One region of the Pedobacter sp. SAFR-022 genome, then DNA from elsewhere that is predicted to be linked to it. Evidence: riboswitches for the same ligand, from Rfam matches in the RefSeq annotation. Region 1 holds a riboswitch; the other holds the start of a gene.
What was found. A riboswitch is a leader RNA that binds a small molecule or an ion and turns the genes downstream of it on or off. The one in region 1 is predicted to bind S-adenosylmethionine.
Positions count from the first base shown of each region.

Region 2: linked by a shared signal. The riboswitch ahead of metH (methionine synthase) and the one ahead of ACTHQF_RS07120 (O-acetylhomoserine aminocarboxypropyltransferase/cysteine synthase family protein) in region 1 are both predicted to bind S-adenosylmethionine.

Region 1 is NZ_JBQCME010000002.1:283,249-286,668, reverse strand. Features, by position in the region: gene ACTHQF_RS07130 (hypothetical protein) at 1-289, opposite strand, end outside; gene ACTHQF_RS07125 (trans-sulfuration enzyme family protein) at 398-1,513, shown strand; SAM riboswitch class I at 1,668-1,779, shown strand; gene ACTHQF_RS07120 (O-acetylhomoserine aminocarboxypropyltransferase/cysteine synthase family protein) at 2,020-3,339, shown strand; gene ACTHQF_RS07115 (homoserine O-acetyltransferase family protein) at 3,346-3,420, shown strand, end outside.
Region 2 is NZ_JBQCME010000007.1:44,004-47,423, forward strand. Features, by position in the region: gene metH (methionine synthase) at 1-1,846, opposite strand, end outside; SAM riboswitch class I at 1,938-2,048, opposite strand; gene ACTHQF_RS15220 (rhodanese-like domain-containing protein) at 2,212-2,664, shown strand; gene ACTHQF_RS15225 (zinc-dependent metalloprotease) at 2,665-3,420, opposite strand, start outside.

The DNA.
Region 1 (3,420 bases):
TGCTCTGTGTTTTAGCCACACAGCCCTCTGCCCCACCAGATAAAATGTAACTTCCGTTACCGCTGTTGGTTAAACTCCATGTACTACCATTGAAACAGCTTGCAGAAGCCTCTCCCAGAAAAGATCTAACTGCTATAGCAGGTACGCCTTCGTAACTCACGTTGCTTAAAACCCATGTTCCTGTAACATTACCGCGCTTTATGGTGCTGGCATTCTTTGTTGAGGAACAACTTTGCAACACCATTATAGCACTACACAAAATGGCTGCGATTACTAATATTCTTTTCATAAAATTGTTTTTTCATCATAACTTACACAAATCCTGCCAAAGCGTGGATCAATTAATTCCGAACCTTAATTTTGTTCATCAAAAGAACGTTTTTTAAAATACACTAAAATGAAAACAGAAACCATTGCCATACATGCCGGGAACTTAGTAAAGAGTAATACGGGTGATGTTACTCAGCCACTTAGCTTATCTACCACATTTTTCAGGGATGAAAATGGTGGCTACCCAGGCGGACATATGTATAGCAGGGTCAGTAATCCAAACCGCTCCACGCTTGAAAATTTACTCGCTACGCTAGAAAAGGGTGTCGAATGTTGCGCATTTTCCTCAGGTAATGCAGCAGGAATGGCAGTATTTCAGGCGCTGAAACCTGGCAGCCACATCATCGCACCAGATGATATGTACTGGGGCTTTAAGAAACAGTTGCAGACTATTTTTAAAGACAGTCTGGAGATCGATTTTGTTGACCTCACCAACACCGGGGGCATTGCCGATTACATCAAAGAAAACACGGTGATGATTTGGATCGAAACCCCATCTAATCCACTATTGAAGATCACAGACATCAGGGCCCTCAGTGCGATTACCAAAAAGCATAATTTGATCCTGGCTTGCGACAGCACCTTTGCTTCACCGATATTACAGCAACCTATTACCTTAGGTGCAGACATTGTGATGCACTCCACGACTAAATATATTGGAGGACACAGCGACGTGCTGGGCGGCGCTTTGATTACTGCGAAAAAGGATGAGGTTTGGGAACGAATCCGTAATATCCAGCAAATTGGCGGAGCAGTACCATCACCTTTCGATAGCTTCCTGTTGGTGCGAAGTATCAAAACATTGCCCTACCGCATGCGCGGGCACTGCAGCAATGGTATGGCCTTGGCGCAGTACCTGGAAAAACATCCGCAGATCGAAGCCGTTTATTATCCAGGGCTAGCCTCACATCCCCAACATCAGATCGCAAAGGAACAGATGTCTGATTTCGGTGGAATGATGTCAGTATTGATCAAAGGAGGCTTCGAAGAAGCAAAAAAGGTGGTTAATCAAGTGAAGTTGTTTGCCCAAGCAACGAGTCTTGGTGGCATAGAAAGTCTGATCGAACACCGGGCCTCTGTAGAGGGCCCTGACACCAAAACCCCGGGTAACCTACTGCGCATATCGGTTGGGCTGGAGCACGTTGATGACTTGATTGAAGATTTTAACCAAGCCCTTGGCTAATTATTTTATTTGGCAAACGTATATTTTAGCTCCAAGTATCCGAATTTTAGGTAGCTGAAAATATTTTTTCAGAATAAAATTTTGAACTTGAAGATCTAAAATATACATTTGTGACATCAGCGATGCTGAACTAATCAATACCGGTAAATGGTTTGATTTATTAAGAAGTGGCGAGAGACAGGCTCATTAACCCACTGGCAACCCTCCTAACACGAGAAGGTGCCAATTCCTGACCAGAGGGCATGGAGCCACTGGAAAAATAATATTAAACTAAATGAAAACGAACCATCAACGTCTGTTGGCAGTCAGACAAAATCATTTGCCACAATCCAACCTTCTTATCCTACCTGGAACCAACATTTGCAGAATTGTAGCTGCTGCAGATGATATGTGCTGTTGCATATCTTAAACTCAAAAATCTTCCTTCTATGTTAAGCCATTCAATTAGGAAGGCCTCGTAACGGGGTACGCTTTTTTACAAGAATAATTTTAACTAATTTAAAGATATGTCAACTTCATATAAATTTGAAACGCTGCAACTACATGCAGGTCAAGAGATTGATCCAACTACAGGATCTCGCGCAGTACCAATTTATCAAACCACTTCTTACGGATTCAAGAACTCAGAACATGGTGCAAACCTGTTTGCATTGAAGGAATTCGGAAACATTTACACCCGTTTAATGAACCCGACGACGGATGTTTTTGAGAAGCGTATCGCTGCACTAGAGGGCGGTGTAGCTGCTGTGGCGGTAAGTTCTGGTCAGGCAGCCCAATTCCTTGCCTTGACAAACATTCTACAAGCGGGCGACAACTTTGTTTCTTCGACACACCTATATGGTGGCAGTTACAACCAGTTTAAAGTCTCTTTCAAAAAGCTGGGTATAGAAGTAAAGTTTGCACAAGGTGATAATCCGCAGGATTTTGAAGCCAAGATAGATGAGAAAACAAAAGCGATCTATGTAGAAACCATTGGAAATCCTTCGTTCAGCATTCCTGACTTTGAAAGGATCTCCTCCATAGCTCAAAAACATGATCTGCCATTGATCGTAGATAATACCTTTGGTGCTGGTGGATACCTGTTCAGGCCGCTGGAACATGGGGCGAATGTTGTTGTAGAATCGGCAACGAAGTGGATCGGCGGACATGGTACCAGCATCGGCGGTGTAATCGTTGACGGCGGAAACTACAACTGGGGCAATGGTAAATACCCGCAGTTTACCGAACCGTCCGAAGGTTATCATGGTCTGGTGTTCAATGATGTTTTTGGAATTGGTGGTCCTTTTGGAAACATTCAATTCGCAATCCGTACAAGAGTTGAGGGTTTGCGCGACTTCGGTCCTTCCATCTCTCCTTTTAACTCCTTTTTACTGATTCAGGGTCTTGAAACCTTATCATTACGTGTACAGCGTCACGTTGAAAATGCTTTGGCTTTAGCAACATGGTTGGAGAAACATCCTGCGGTGAAGAGTGTAAGTTACCCTGGACTAGAAAGCAGTCCATATCACGCTTTAGCGAAGAAATACCTTCAGAATGGATTCGGCGCGGTGTTGTCTTTTGAACTTCAGGGGGAAAAAGAACAGGCTATTACGCTGGTAGACAATCTGAAATTGGTGAGCCACCTGGCCAATGTGGGTGATGCAAAAACGTTGATCATCCAGCCTTCTGCAACAACACACCAACAATTGAGCGCTGAAGAACAACGCCAGGCAGGTGTAACACCTACACAATTGAGAGTATCCGTTGGTATTGAACATATTGACGACATAAAAGCTGACTTTGAACAGGCATTTCAGAAGATCTCGGGTACGGATGTTGCAAGCTAATTTGAAATGAGCGAAGTACAATATTTTCATGCCGCAGAAGGCCTGACACTCGAAAGTGGTAAGCAACTGAAGAACTTCAGA
Region 2 (3,420 bases), on a different contig from region 1:
AAAGTACATCTTCTACCAGTTCCAGTAGTACTGGAGGAATTTCTTCATACACCTCCAACATGCCCGCATTCACGATACCCATCGTCAGGCCAGCCTTGATGGCGTGGTACAAAAATGCGGAGTGCATCGCTTCACGCACGGTGTTGTTGCCGCGGAAAGAGAAAGAGATGTTGGAAACACCACCACTCACATGTGCATGCGGCAGGTTCTCCTTGATCCAACGGGTAGCGTTAATGAAGTCTACCGCATAGTTGTTGTGCTCTTCCAGGCCAGTACCCACGGTCAGAATGTTCGGGTCAAAGATGATGTCGGCGGGGTAGAAGCCCACTTCGTTCACCAGGATGTCGTAGGAACGCTGACAGATCTCAATCCTGCGTTCCAGGTTGTCTGCCTGTCCTTGTTCATCGAAGGCCATCACCACCACAGCTGCACCATACTGCATGATCTTCCTTGCACTTTCCTTAAACTTCTCTTCACCTTCCTTCAGGGAGATGGAGTTCACAATACCTTTTCCCTGGATACACTTCAAACCTGCTTCAATAACCGTCCATTTGGAGGAGTCGATCATGATGGGCAGTTTTGAAATGTCCGGTTCAGAGGCGATCAGATTAAGGAACTTGGTCATGGCAGCCTCTGAATCGATCATACCCTCATCCATGTTCACATCGATGATCTGGGCACCACCTTCCACCTGCTGGCGGGCTACGCTGAGTGCTCCCTCATAATCACCTCCAAGGATCAACTTGGAGAATTTAGGTGAACCGGTAATGTTGGTCCGTTCGCCGATGTTTACGAAGATACTCTCTGGGGTTATGGTAACAGGTTCCAGTCCGCTGAGACGCAGGTGCATGTCAATGGACGGAATCTTCCTGGGTTGTACGTTTTTCGCTTTCCCGGCAATGCACTTGATGTGATCAGGCGTGGTGCCGCAGCAACCACCCACGATATTCACAAAGCCATGCTCAATGAAATCTTCCACGAAGTGTGCGGTTTCATGTGGCTGCTCGTCGTAGGCGCCGAACTCATTTGGTAAACCTGCATTCGGATAAGCAGAAATGTAGCAGCCTGCTTTTGCGGAAAGCTCTTCAATGTGCGGCCGCATTTCTTTCGCACCCAGGGCACAGTTAAAACCAATGCTTAACGGTTTGGCATGCGCAACTGAGTTTAAGAATGCTTCTGCCGTTTGGCCAGATAGGGTCCGGCCGGAAGCATCCGTAATCGTGCCGGAGATCATGATCTCCAGTTTACGGCCTATTTCATGTTCATACTTTTTGATGGCCACAATAGCAGCCTTTGCATTCAGCGTATCAAAGATGGTTTCAATCAGAAGTACATCAGCACCGCCGTCAACCAGTCCACGTACCTGCTCGGTATAGGCGGCTTCCAGCTCGTCGAAGTAAATGGCGCGGAAGCCAGGGTCATTCACATCGGGCGACATGGAAAGCGTGCGGTTTGTCGGGCCAATGGCCCCAGCTACAAAACTCCTGCGCTCCGGGTGTTCAGCCATAAACTCCCTTACGGTTTCCTTGGCGATTCTTGCACCTTCATAGCTCAGTTCGTAAGACAGATCTTCCATCTGGTAATCGGCCATGGAGATCCGTTGTGTGCTGAAGGTATTGGTTTCTATGATATCGGCACCTGCTTTCAGGTACTCCAGATGGATCGCCTTGATGACATCAGGGCGTGTAAGGTTTAATAAATCGTTATTCCCTTTCAGGTCGCAAGGATGATCCTTGAACCTTTCTCCTCTGAAATCAGCTTCTGTAAGCTGGTAACGTTGGATCATGGTGCCCATAGCACCATCGATAATCAGTATGCGTTTTTCGAGTTCTTCTCTAATGCTCATTTCCTAGGTAATTAAGCATACCTGCTTCGCAGATCATTGCAAAGGCGTGTATACTAAAGGCTTAATCAAGATTCCGGGGTAGGATTCGAATCACTTATCTTTCTGTAGCCGCGATGAAATGGCTCCAGTAGAATGTAGCACCTTGTAAGCACAGGTTGCTAAGACTTCGCAGGGTCTGTCCCTCCATCTTTCTCTATAAGCAGCTACAAAAATGCAACAAAGAATAGTATAAAACAAGAAAAATGGATTTTAGGCCAATTAAATTGTAAACGGCGTCCAACCAGTTGCTCTGCTCCAAATATTATTCTGAACCTGGTTGCTTCCCTTTGCATAGGAGCTTCTATCTTTACCTAAAATTACCAGCTATGAAAAACCTTAAATTTCTTTGTATAAATGTCCTTGCCTGTATGCTGTTTGTGGTAACAGCTAATGCGCAGGGCCTCAGCCTGAAAAAGCAGGTCTGGCCGGATAAACATCTGATGCAAACCAAGACTTTGGTCGACATCCTTCAGAATCCAAGGGCGGCAAAGCCGAACATTTACAACATCGGATTCGTGGGAAACATCCAGGGTGCAAAGAAACTTGCTGCGGCAAGTAAAGAAGAAGGGCTGGCACAGCTTAAATCCGAACTAAAGGATAAACCGAAGACCAGCCCGATTGTCATTTATTGTGGCTGTTGCCCCTTTGAGCATTGCCCGAATGTAAAGCCCGCTTTTACTATGCTGCAAAAGCTAGGCTATACCAATGCCAAGATCCTGAACCTTCCAACCAGCATCAAAGCCGATTGGACGGATAAAGGTTATCCTATGGCAAAATAGTTACAGGTTGTTGTAACTGCATTGAGTTAAGAAGTCCATGCCAGGCATGCCGATTGGTGCGCCTGGAGGCATTTCGGTAGCTTCAGGAGTTACAAACTTGTTGGGCTCCCGTTTAAATTCATCTATTTGCGACAGCGCGAACAGGTAGGTCGACTTATCCCTTGCATCAGCATTGGGCAGTTTGTTATTCATCCAGGTTTTAAGTTCTTCAAGTTCATACAAGGCCTGGCCGCGTACAACTTCAGAAGCTCTGGTATTCGCTGCAAGCATGATCAGGTACTTCAGTACCTGGTTATTCACCACGGTCTGTAGTTCTCCTTTATAGCCCTTTTCTTTTCCAGTCTTCCAGGTTTTTTCAACTAGCCGGTCAGCAACTTCTATAAAGCTTGGGTTCTTTTTGTCTCTGGCATTATACTCGATCAAGCGGCTCGCCCGTTCAGCATCCAGCAGGTAAGACAGCGTAGTACTGGCGGCTGATTCTGCTGCAGCGATCGGGTCGAAGGTTGGTCCGGTATGTCCTTTAAACGTTTCTATGGAAGCCGGATAACCGGAAGGACGCGGTGGAATCTTTTGGATCAGCTGCTCAGGCAGCGCCAATGCATCGGGTGTAATGGTCGACATCAAGGACTCGAATGCCTGCCATTGCACTTTCGGGTCTACCATCCGTGTGGTTACTTGTCCGTCGTTCTTAACGGCGTGGGTGAAATACAAGCCACCTATGGACTTCGCTACCGCTTCAATCTGAAAGCGGTGCAG